One region of the Pectobacterium aroidearum genome, then DNA from elsewhere that is predicted to be linked to it. Evidence: predicted binding sites of a transcription regulator. Region 1 holds the regulator's gene; each other region holds the start of a gene.

Evidence for each region. The regulator CRP, encoded in region 1, controls carbon source genes, mostly activating them, when cyclic AMP is high. The targets are predictions, from matches to a motif close to ATGTGANNNNNNTCACAT.
Region 2: the regulator CRP is predicted to act here: its motif matches at 2,022-2,039, upstream of AB8809_RS12390 (arabinose ABC transporter substrate-binding protein).
Region 3: the regulator CRP is predicted to act here: its motif matches at 1,494-1,511, upstream of rbsD (D-ribose pyranase).
Region 4: the regulator CRP is predicted to act here: its motif matches at 1,981-1,998, upstream of AB8809_RS01500 (GntP family permease).

The regions. Positions count from the first base shown of each region.
Region 1 is NZ_CP166097.1:457,372-460,525, forward strand. It holds gene AB8809_RS01945 (aspartate aminotransferase family protein) at 79-1,305, shown strand; gene crp (cAMP-activated global transcriptional regulator CRP) at 1,498-2,130, opposite strand; gene AB8809_RS01955 (OsmC family protein) at 2,504-2,911, shown strand; gene AB8809_RS01960 (phosphoribulokinase) at 3,013-3,154, opposite strand, start outside.
Region 2 is NZ_CP166097.1:2,694,082-2,697,235, forward strand. It holds gene araG (L-arabinose ABC transporter ATP-binding protein AraG) at 1-759, opposite strand, end outside; gene AB8809_RS12390 (arabinose ABC transporter substrate-binding protein) at 870-1,853, opposite strand; gene AB8809_RS12395 (ribulokinase) at 2,226-3,154, shown strand, end outside.
Region 3 is NZ_CP166097.1:5,213,906-5,217,059, forward strand. It holds gene rbsA (ribose ABC transporter ATP-binding protein RbsA) at 1-986, opposite strand, end outside; gene rbsD (D-ribose pyranase) at 994-1,413, opposite strand; gene AB8809_RS23500 (YgiW/YdeI family stress tolerance OB fold protein) at 1,743-2,138, opposite strand; gene qseB (quorum sensing response regulator transcription factor QseB) at 2,398-3,060, shown strand; gene qseC (quorum sensing histidine kinase QseC) at 3,057-3,154, shown strand, end outside.
Region 4 is NZ_CP166097.1:342,343-345,496, reverse strand. It holds gene AB8809_RS01505 (YhgN family NAAT transporter) at 1-183, shown strand, start outside; gene AB8809_RS01500 (GntP family permease) at 559-1,935, opposite strand; gene AB8809_RS01495 (gluconokinase) at 2,094-2,606, shown strand; gene gntR (gluconate operon transcriptional repressor GntR) at 2,616-3,154, opposite strand, start outside.

The DNA of each region.
Region 1 (3,154 bases):
GCCTGTAATTGATTTTTTATGCATATTTATTGACTATATTTTCATTCTAACGTGATGGATAGCAGAGTGAGGCAGCAAATGGCAGCAGAGCAGAAAGCAGTGACACGGGATACTCACGATAAAGTGATTTTGCCGGTTTATGCACCCGCGAAGTTTGTACCAGTGAAAGGTAAAGGGAGTCGCGTCTGGGATCAGGACGGCCGTGAGTATATCGATTTCTCCGGTGGCATTGCGGTTACGGCACTGGGTCACTGCCATCCAGCACTGGTTAATGCGTTGCAGCAGCAGGGCGAAAAGCTGTGGCACACCAGCAATATTTTCACCAACGAACCTGCGCTACGCCTCGCCAGCAAATTGATTGATGCCACTTTTGCCGATCGCGTGTTCTTTGTTAACTCCGGTGCGGAGGCTAACGAAGCCGCATTTAAGCTGGCGCGCCACTATGCGGTTAAACGTCACAGCCCGTATAAAACCAAGATCATCGCCTTCTACAATGCATTTCATGGCCGTACGCTGTTTACCGTTTCGGTTGGCGGACAGCCTAAATATGCCGATGGTTTCGGACCTAAGCCTGCGGATATTGTCCATGTTCCTTTCAACGATCTGGCTGCGGTTAAAGCGGTGATGGACGATCACACCTGCGCAGTCGTACTGGAGCCGATTCAGGGTGAGGGCGGTATTACGCCTGCTACGCCTGAGTTCTTGCAAGGCGTTCGCGATCTGTGCGATCAGCACAAGGCGCTGCTGGTATTTGATGAAGTGCAGAGTGGGATGGGGCGTACCGGTAAACTATTCAGCTACATGCACTACGGCATTACGCCGGATATTCTCACCACCGCTAAAGCGTTGGGCGGTGGATTCCCGATTAGCGCGATGCTGACGACGGAAGAAATCGCTTCTGTGATGACGGTTGGGGTACACGGCACCACTTATGGTGGCAACCCGCTGGCCTGTGCGGTGGCTGAAGCCGCGCTGGATATCATTAACACGCCGGAAGTGCTGTCAGGCGTGGCGGATCGGCACGATCGCTTTGTCAGTGAACTTGAGAAAATCAATCAGCAGTATGGCGTATTCGAGCAGATTCGCGGTATGGGGCTCCTGCTGGGGGCGGAATTGAAACTGCAGTGGCATGGTCGCGCGGGCGAGTTTCTGGCGGCGGCAACGGCTCAGGGCCTGATGGTACTGATGGCAGGGCCGAACGTTATCCGCTTTGTGCCGTCTTTGATCATTGATGAAGATGACATTGTGCAGGGGATGGCGAAGTTCTCTAACGCTGTTGCACAGGTCGTTAACGCAGCAAACTGAGTTATGCTCTCAACGTCGCTTGCGACGGCCCTTAGGGTGGCGAGCAGGAAGCTCGCCATAAAAAAACGTAGGGAACGTTTTTCAACGTCGCTTGCGACGGCCCGTAGGGTGGCGAGCAGGAAGCTCGCCATAAAAAAAAGCGTGAGGCCGAGGCTTCACGCTTTTTTGTTGGTAGGGTACAGCGACAGGGATTTAGCGAGTGCCGTAAACGACAATCGTTTTACCGTGCGCAGAGATCAGGTTCTGGTCTTCTAACATTTTCAGAATGCGACCCACGGTTTCGCGCGAGCAGCCAACGATTTGCCCAATTTCCTGACGGGTAATTTTTATTTGCATGCCATCTGGATGCGTCATGGCATCAGGTTGTTTGGCCAGGTTGAGTAGGGTTTGGGCAATACGGCCGGTCACATCAAGGAAGGCGAGGTTGCCGACTTTCTCTGAAGTAACCTGGAGTCTGCTGGCCATTTGCGCAGACAGACGCATGAGAATATCAGGGTTAACCTGGATGAGCTGGCGGAATTTTTTATAGGAAATTTCAGCCACTTCACAGGCGGTTTTTGCCCGCACCCAAGCGCTGCGCTCCTGACCTTCTTCAAACAGGCCGAGCTCGCCGATAAAATCGCCCTGATTGAGGTAGGAAAGAATCATTTCCTTGCCTTCTTCATCTTTGATTAGCACTGCGACAGAGCCTTTCACGATGTAGTAAAGCGTTTCTGCTTTTTCACCTTGGTGAATAAGCGTGCTCTTCGATGGATACTTGTGGATATGACAATGGGAAAGGAACCATTCGAGAGTTGGGTCTGTCTGCGGTTTGCCGAGAACCATTCGCTATCATCCTCTGTTGTAATTCACTGCGCAAATTACAGGGGTCAGAGTTCCCTGTACGGCGTGTTTAACTGCTAAAAAATAAAATTCAGTCTAGGCAGAATGACGTCAGGGAATATACTGGAACCACTGTACCCTTGATTTTCCGGTTGCTGCCTTGCTGCAACGTAAACGTGGCTGGGTATATCTGGCTACGTCATCATCTTCTTCGTTTCTGGCTTTGTCCAGAAAAGGTCTATTCTATTTTCGTTTTAACACAGCTTTAAGGACGTGTCTTGTGTTGTCTCGCTTCAGCATGACAAAGCTCTGATTAACGCTGGTTTTTGTACAGTAACGGTATAAATTTTCAAAAAATTTTTAGTGGAGAGGCACCATGCAGGCACGGGTAAAATGGGTTGAAGGCTTAACGTTTTTGGGCGAATCCGCATCAGGGCACCAGATATTGATGGACGGCAATTCCGGCGATAAAGCGCCCAGTCCGATGGAAATGGTGTTGATGTCTGTGGGGGGATGCAGCGCGATTGATGTGGTGTCGATTCTGCAAAAAGGCCGTAACGATGTGGCAGATTGTGAAGTGAAATTGACGTCAGAGCGCCGTTCGGAAGCGCCGCGTTTATTTACCCATATCAATCTGCATTTTATCGTCACGGGGAAAGGGTTGACCGACAAAGCCGTCGAGCGCGCGGTCGCTCTGTCTGCGGAAAAATACTGCTCTGTCGCATTGATGCTGGGCAAAGCCGTTGAGGTAACGCACAGCCACGAAATTAGAGTGCTGGAATAATCCCTTTCTCTGGGCACTCATTCTGGTCACTTAAGCCTGTTATTAGGGGAAACACTGGGGGAGGTTCCCGTAGGGAGGCCTCACCCTGTGTATCTCGATGCTTATTCGATGGTTTTCCCTTCCATTAACCGCTGCACCAGCGGTGCCATGATGAGCTCCATTGCCAGCCCCATTTTCCCGCCGGGAACGACCAACGTGTTGATATGGGAGATAAACGAGCCCTGCAACATGGCGAGCAGATAG
Region 2 (3,154 bases), 2.2 Mb from region 1:
CGGCGCATAGCCATAGATATCCCCCAGGTTACGCCCTACCATCGCCTGAACCAGCGATTCATGGTTTACCTGCAGCATATCGTCAAACGTGCGCACATAGCGGCCATCTTTAAACACGGTAATGGCATCGCTCAGCGCAAAAATTTCTTCCATCCGGTGCGAAACGTACAAAATGACCCGGCCTTCGCTGCGCAATTCCGTAATCACGCGGAACAGCTGCTCGATCTCACGGGCAGACAGCGAACTGGTCGGTTCATCAAAAGCAATAATTTTGGCGTTACGGGCCAGCGCCTTGGCGATTTCCACCATCTGCCATTGCCCGATAGACAGGTATTTCAGCGGGGTATCAGGATCGATATCCAATCCCAGATGCTGTAACTGGAGCTTGGCTTCATAGCGCAGCAGCGAATAATTCACCATGCCGTATTTATGTGGCAGTTGCCCCAGATAGATGTTCTCGGCGACCGTCATTTCCGGCACCAGGTGCAGTTCCTGATAAATGATGGCAACACCCGCATTCAGGGCATCCATCGTGTTAGTAAACTGCACGGGTTTGCCCTGAATATGGATTTCACCCGCTGACGGAGAATAGTTGCCGCTCAGGATCTTTAACAGTGTCGATTTGCCCGCCCCGTTTTCCCCCATCAATGCATGGATCTGGCCGGCATGGCAGGCAAAACTGATATCCGAAAGTGCCTTAACACCGGGAAATTCTTTGCCAATCCCATGAAACGACAAATAGGGTGACTGTGCTGTCATGTCTGTTTCCTCATAACGATGCAGGTAGAGCGCGGATAACTTCGATCAGGATAACGTCGACCAGCGTATGCCGATCGGCGTTATCCGCGTCTTTACGAAATCAGGCGTGATTACATCAGGCCTTTTTTCTCCAGTTCGACCTTAAAGTTGTCACGAGTGATCAGCACTACATCGGTCACTTCGGTAAATTTCTCGGGCTCTACGCCTTTGGTGACCCAGTCATTCAGCATCTGGATACTCTTGTAGCCGTGAATATCTGGGCTTGGCAGCAGTGAACCAAAGAAGCCTGTCGCCTGACCTTTGGACAGCTCGCTGACCGCATCCACGCCGTTGATACCGATACCAATCACGTTTTCCGCTTTAAAGCCCTGACCTTCCGTCGCACGCACGCCGCCCAGCACGGTATTGTCGTTCATACCGATAATCAGCCAGTTTTTCACACCGGGGTGCTGCACCAGCATGGAGTTAGCGGCATCAAACGCACCGGGGATATCGTTAGATTTGGTCGGCACCTGATAGATCTGTTTTTCCGGGAAGCCCGCGGCCTTCAGCGCATCCATAGAACCCGAGGTACGGCGGCGCGCGGTGTCCAGTTCGTTCGCGGTAATCGCCATCACGGCCGTTTCGTCCACTTTCCAGCCGCGTTTGTTCATTTCTTTATACAGTTCCTGCCCCTGACGCTCACCGATCTTGGTAGCGGCCATCATCACCAGCGGCACGGTATCCATCGGCTGGCCTTTGGCATTCACAAACTGATCGTCAACCGCGATCACTTTCAGATCGTAGCTGCGCGCTTTCGCCATAATGGCAGGCCCTAATTTCGGATCGGGCGTACAGATAACGAAACCTTTTGCTCCACTGGCCGCTAGGCTGTCAATCGCGTTCAGGGTCTTTTCCCCATCGGGAACCGCAATTTTTATCACGTCAAAACCGAGATCTTTTCCTGCTTTATCCGCGAATTTCCATTCGGTCTGGAACCAGGGTTCTTCCGGTTGTTTAACCAGAAATCCCAGCTTTAAGTTCTCTGCCATAGCTGATTGTGACATAACCGCAGCCAACCCGATTGCTGCCAGCGCCTTAGTGAATTTATGCATGATGTTCTCCGGTGTAATTATCTTTTCGTTCGCCAGCAACGCCGAAACGCGTTCACGTTGTGGGTAAGGTATTTCCGGTCTGGATAAAGGAAAAACACAGACTTAGCGCAATCCTTTACTCAGTAGCATTCAGACGCTTTATGTTTTAGTCGTTATTTTCGGTCCGAATATAGAGCTTTATCACATCCCGGAACAATGGCAGGTTTGTACATACATTTAGCGATTTTAACCAATCATTAACCTTTGACGGGCTTCACAAAATGGCTGCTGGCGACAGAAAAATACATACTTCCAGCTAACCGCTCCTAACCGCCTCTTCGTCTCCCTGCCTATCGTAAACACCAACGATCTGGGATTAATGAGGAGCAAAGCATGAGTGCGGGCGCTATTACGATTGGCCTCGACTTCGGCAGTGATTCGGTACGCGCCTTAGCCGTTGACTGCCAAAGCGGGCAAGAGCTGGAAACAGAAGTGGTCTACTACCCCCGCTGGCGCGAGGGTAAATATTGTCAGCCTGCCAACAACCAGTTCCGACACCATCCACTGGACTATATCGAATCGCTGGAACAGGCGATTAAGGTGGTAGTTTCCCGCCTGACGAACGAACAGCGACAACACATCATCGGCATCGGCGTGGATTCGACCGGATCCACCCCCGCACCGATTGATGAACACGGTCAGATCCTCGCGCTGCGCCCCGAATTTGCTGACAACCCCAATGCGATGTTTGTGCTGTGGAAAGACCACACGGCAATAGAAGAAGCGGAAGCGATTAATACGCTGTGCCGGAGCGGCCAATTTCCGGATTACACCCGTTATATCGGTGGCGTTTATTCGTCCGAATGGTTCTGGGCCAAAATCCTGCATGTCTCGCGTGAAGATGCCGCCGTGCGTCAGGCTGCGGTCTCCTGGATAGAACTGTGCGACTGGGTGCCCGCCCTGCTTTCCGGTACGCAGGCGCCTGCCGATATCCGCCGTGGTCGATGCAGTGCCGGACATAAATCACTCTGGCACCCTAGCTGGGGTGGACTGCCGCCAAAAGACTTCCTACACGCACTCGATCCCTGCCTGACCGAGACATTACAGTACCCGCTGTTTACCGATACCTGGACCGCCGAACAGCCGGTGGGCACGATTACCGCCGAATGGGCGCAGCGGCTCGGCATTCCCGAGACGGTTATTCTGGCAGGCGGTGCATTTGACTGCCACGTCGGTACCGTTGGTGCAGGCGCACAGCCGTATACGCTGGTTAAAGTGATTGGTACGTCTACCTGCGACATTCTGATTGCCGACGACGCACG
Region 3 (3,154 bases), 520 kb from region 1:
ATGCCGTTCGCTAAACCATCCTGCGGTTTCCGGGCCACCACATCACGGCCATCAAGCGTCACATTGCCGCCAGTGCGCGGCAGTGCGCCGTAAAGAATCTTCATCAGTTCGGTACGACCCGCGCCCATCAGCCCAGCGACGCCCAGGATTTCGCCTTTCCGCACTGTAAAGCTGACGCTGTCGACGCCCGGCCCGGACAGGTTTTGCACCTTAAGGCGAACCTCTCCTGGCGCTTTACTCGAACGTGGGTACTGATCTTCCAGCTTGCGGCCCACCATCATTTCAATCAGCGTATCTTCCTGTAGGTCACTGACTGGGCGTTCGCCGATAAACTGACCATCGCGGAAAACGGTAATGTCATCGCAGATTTCAAAGATTTCTTTCAGGCGGTGGGAAATATAGACAATGCCGCATCCTTGAGATTGCAGCTCTTTGATCACGCTGAATAGCGAAGCGGTTTCGGTATCCGTCAGAGCATCGGTAGGTTCATCCATGATGATGACTTTCGACTCAAAGCTCAGCACCTTGGCAATTTCCACCATTTGCTGATCGCCAATCGATAAATCCCCGACCATACGGCGGCTGTCGTAGCGCAGATTAAGGCGCTTCAGCAGCTTGTCGGCTTCCGCATACATCTTATTCCAGTCGAGGCGGCCAAAACGGTTGGTAAACTCACGCCCGAGAAAAATATTCTCGGCAATCGTAAGCTGGGGAATCAGGTTAAGTTCCTGATGGATAATACCGATACCAGCTTCCTGAGACGCTTTCGGCCCGTTGAAATCCACCTCCTGCCCCAGAAAATGGATGCTGCCGGCATCTTTACGGTAGATCCCGGTCAGGACTTTCATCATGGTGGACTTGCCCGCACCGTTCTCGCCCACCAGCGCCATCACTTTTCCCGGATAGACGTTGAGCGCCGCACCGGACAGCGCCTTAACGCCGGGAAAAGATTTCGTGATGCCTTGCAGTTGCAGTAAAGGTTGCATGGATGCCTCAGAACGTTACGCCAGCACAAAGGATGACATTGGCATACGGAGAGCACTCTCCGCTGCGAATGATGGCCCGGCTTTTGCCGCTTTGGGTTTTAAATTCTTCATGGCTGACATAGTGCAATGCAATTGAGTTTCCCTGGTGTTGTTCAAGTTGCTTCAATTGATCGAGTAATGCGTCATGGACTGCGGGGTTTTTTTCAATAATCTCTTCCGCCAGAATAGCGGCCTCGACCTGCATTTCACTGGTGACAGCACTCACCACCTGCAAAAACGTCGGCACGTTATGCGTCAAAGCCAGATCGATACGCGTCGTCGTTTCAGGAATTGGCAAACCCGCATCACCAATAACCAGGCTATCGGTATGCCCCAGTCGAGAAACCACGGAAGAAATATCTGAATTCAATAATGCTGCTTTTTTCATCTTCTCACCCCACCAGCGAAACGTTTCGCTAATAACATTCTAGAAAAAGAAGAGAGAAAGGCAACGAAGAGATAAAAAAAATGTGATCGTTATCGAAACGTTTCGCTAACAAAAAAACAAAGAGAACAAGAGGCCGTTATATGCCCTAAATAATTCGAGTTTCAGGAAGGCGGCAAGGGAAGGAATCCCGATGAGCTTACACAGGTAAGTGATTCGGGTGAGTGAACGCAGCCAACGCACATGCAACTTGAAGTATGACGGGTATAGCTGACTGATAAATAGAGAAATGGCGGGCACTGGCCCGCCAATAGGGAATAGAGGATAACGATTTAGAGTTTACGAATCTGCTTCACATCCAGTTCGACGGAATTGAAGTCTTTATCCAGTTCACCCTGAATTTCCACTTTATCGGTGGGTGAAATCATCTGGCCATTCCAGCGCTTGTGATCAATCTCGACTTCCATCGTGCCCGTCGCATCGCGGAACAGATAGTTCTCATCACCGATCCGTTTTTCAATATTGCCGCTCAGCGTAACCCAACTATCGTCACGCAGATCTTTAGCCTTATCTACCGTGGTGAGGGAATTTTGGGGATCAACAAATCCCCCTTTATGTGTACCAACCGCTGGCGTTTCAGGATTGACGAAACCACCGCCGCTTTGCGCAGCAAATACCGGAGCAGAAACCAGAGCGGTAATGGCGAGTAACGCAGCTGCTTTTTTCATATTTTACCTTCCTTATTTTGCCTGTCGTTTCACAGTCAACTGTTTCGCAGTCAACCTGCGGGAGTAATCGGTCTTCGGGAAGGATTAAAACAAACCGTTCTTAACAGAATCTTAAGGAATCAGCCTCTGCATTTTTATTTTTTTATATTGCCGAAATCGCCCGCTTTCAGCGATTTGTCCTGTACACGTCGCCCCCCGATTTCGTATAAAACCGGAAAAGGCGCAAACGCGACAGCGACACATTCCTTGCGAGGCAGCAATGAGAATATTGTTAATTGAAGACGATCGCCTGATTGGCGACGGCCTGAAAGCAGGGCTTAACAAACTGGGTTTTAATATTGACTGGTTTACGGAAGGTAAAGCAGGTGCCGCTGCCTTGAAGGCAGCCCCCTATGATGCGGTGGTGCTCGATCTTAGCCTGCCGGGCATGGATGGGATGGATATCCTGCGCCAGTGGCGTCAGGATGGGCATGACGAACCGGTGCTGATTCTGACCGCCCGAGATGCGCTGGAACAGCGTGTTGAAGGTCTGCACCAAGGCGCCGATGATTATTTATGTAAGCCCTTTGCACTAACGGAGGTTGCCGCTCGTCTGCAGGCGCTGATTCGCCGTCGTCACGGCCAGCTTCAACCGGCATTAACGCACGGTACGGTTTCCCTTGAGCCGGGCTCACGAAGCGTCACGCTAAACAATGAACCGTTGATACTAAAATCCCGCGAACTGGCATTGCTGGAGCTGTTTTTGCTCAACCCGAACCGCGTGCTCACGCGCGCACAGTTGGAAGAAAAGCTCTACGGCTGGGACGATGATGTCTCCAGCAATGCGGTAGAAGTACACATCCACCATCTGCGCAAAAAGCTGGGCAGCGGGTTTATCCGCACCGTGCATGGCGTTGGCTATATTCTGGGAGACGCACCATGAACCGACTCAGCCTGCGCCTACGCCTGATTACCGGTTTTACGCTGCTGACCTTGATCTGCTGGGGCGTAGCCAGTCTGCTTTCGTGGTATCAAAC
Region 4 (3,154 bases), 120 kb from region 1:
CTGACGCTGGCGCTGTTTATCGCCTGGAGTATCTCCTTCATCATCCTGCTGATGTCGGATGTGTTCTTGCGTTTGCTGGGTGAAAAAGGCGTGAGCGCGCTGGAGAAATTGATGGGATTGATTCTGGTAATGCTGTCGACGCAGATGTTCCTCGACGGCGTGCGCGCTTATATGAAGTTATAGCCGCATCGCTACCCCTCAGTGTCTCATACATAAATGCGCAAATTATTATGGGGGTCGACGTTATCCGGCGTAAAAATTATGCAGCGGTGGACATGACCACCGAGTGAGCGGCATGGACGCCGCGAAAGGCTGTGCCGCGCCGGGAGCGCGTCACAGTCGGCTCGAAAAGTGGTCATGAACGCCGATGGCACCGCGTAGCGGCATAATTTAGCCAGAAGCCAGGGGGCATGGGGCGAGCGGCGTTTGAGCCGCCCCATGTCGGGCGCGTGCTATGAAGTAGCATGAAAATAACGACATTATCGCGCACGAAACCGTTTCTTAGTCGGCATAAAAATGTGACTAAAAGCCCCCTCTGCAAGGAGGGGGCTAAACATATCAGAGCAAAATACTGCCTATTACCGCAATCAGGAACGCGATAGTCCCGAGCAACGTTTCCATTACCGTCCAGGTTTTCAGGGTCGTTTTCTCATCCATCTCAAGGAAACGACTCACCAGCCAGAAGCCAGAATCGTTCACATGCGACAGAACGGTCGCACCACCCGCAATTGCTACCACAATAAAGCACAGGTCAAACTGACTTAAGCCTGTGGTCGCCGCCACGGTGGGTGCCATCAGCGCCGCCGTCGTCGTCAGCGCCACCGTCGCCGACCCCTGCGCCACACGCAGTGCCGCAGACACGACAAATGCAGCAACAATCACTGGCATCCCCGTATCAGCCAGTGCGCCAGCCAAAGCATTACCAATCCCGCTGGCACGTAGCACGCCACCGAACATGCCGCCCGCGCCAGTTACCAGGATAATCGAACAAATCGGCCCTAGCGCCCCATCACAGATTTTTTCAAGGTGTGAGCGGCTCTTATCACCACTAAAGACTATCAGCGCAAAAAACACCGTGATCAATAATGCAACCGGCGTTTTTCCTAACATACGCAGGAACTGCACCAGTCCACTATCACCGCTGACAATACCCATTACCGTTAACGTATTGAGTCCGGTATCGAGAAAAATCAGCACCAGTGGCAGCAGCAGGATACTCAGCACCACGGAAAAACGCGGTGGTTTAACGCTCGTATCCGTTTCAACCGCAGACAAGAAGCTCGAAGGCAGCTTGATATCGAATTTTTTACCTGCGTATAACCCATAGAGATAACCGCCGAAATACCAGGTGGGTAACGCAATAAGGCCACCGATAATCACTAACAGGCCAATATTGGCACCCAGCAATTCACTGGCCGCAACCGGACCGGGATGTGGCGGCACTAACGCGTGCATAGCAGCAAAAGCACCCGCAGCGGGGAAGGCATATTTTAATGTCGAACCACCAAAGCGTTTTGCTACGCTGAAAATAATCGGCAGCATGACAACCAAACCCGCATCAAAGAAGATCGGGAAGCCAAAGAGCAGTGAAGCAATACCGAGCGCAAAGGGTGCTCGCTGTTCACCGAACTTGTTGATCAGCGTATCAGCCAACACCTTCGCGCCACCGGTGACTTCCAGCAAACGGCCAATCATTGCTCCCAAACCAACCAGCAGAGCAACAGAAGCCAGCGTACTACCGAAGCCACTGAGCAACGTGGGGACAATCTTCTCGTATGGAGTTTTCGTCACCAGAGCAGTGACCAAACTTACCAGTGTCAAAGCCAGAAAAGCATGCACTTTAAAGCGCATAATCAACACCAGTAACAGTGCGACTGCGCCTGCGGCGATGGTTAATAGCACACTGGCGCTATAGGCGGATGTTATTTCTGTCATCGTTAATCATCTCTCTTAGACACCGGGCCAGAATTGGCTGATTGTTTGTGAGGTGTATCACATCATCATTTGATACCGGTAACATGATACGGGTAACATGTTAAAGTCTGGAACCATTAAGTATCATTTAATTTACAGTTTGAGATAGAGATCAAATTATGTCAGGTCGAAGCATTATTCTGATGGGCGTATCAGGCAGTGGAAAATCCTCAGTTGGCGCTGAACTTGGCCGCGCCATTCAGGCAAAATTTATTGATGGCGACGATCTGCATCCGCGCGCGAATATCCAGAAAATGGCCAGCGGCACGCCACTGAACGATGACGACCGTGCACCGTGGCTGGAGCGGCTTAGCGATGTCGCTTACAGCCTGGCACACAAAAACGAGACCGGCATCATCGTCTGTTCCGCGCTGAAAAAGCGTTACCGCGACCGCCTGCGCGAAGGGAACGAAAAGATGGTGTTTATCTATTTGAAAGGCAGCTTTGAGCTAGTGCTCGAGCGTCACAAAGCCAGAGCAGGCCACTTCATGCCAACGGATCTGCTGAAAAGTCAGTTCGATGCGCTGGAAGAACCGGGCAGCGATGAACCGGATGTCCTGAAGGTCGATATTGACGGCACACGGGAAGAAGTCGTACAGCGCTGCGTTGAGGCACTGCGTGCAGCAGGCTAACGCAGCGGTTTAAAGGCTTTCACCGTCCAGCACGGTAAAACCGACATCGACCATGCCCTGAGCAACTGGCTCGCCCCGCAGACGAGCCAGTAAACGCTCGGTGCCGACACGCCCCATGTGCTCACGCGGTGTCAGTACGCTCGCCAGCTTAGGCACCATCGCCTGACCAATATCGTGCCCGTGGAAACCCGCTACACCGATATCTTCCGGCACGCGCAATCCCTGGCGCTGGCATTCAAACATCGCGCCGACGGCTAAGTCGTCGTTGGTACAAAATACGCTATCGACCTGCGGGTATTCCGTCTGTGTCTGCCGCAGCAGCTCACCACCGAGCGAATAGGAAGACGCCCGCTCGCTCATCACGCAGTAACTTTTGAGATCGCTTTCCCACATCGCCTGCTCGTAGCCCCGGCAGCGCATAATCGTACGCTCATCCTGCCGCGCCCCGAGATAGACGATATGACGATGCCCCAACGCGACCATACGCAGCGTCATCTGACGCCCGGCTTCAACGTTATCAAACCCAACGGCCATATCCAGACAGGGTG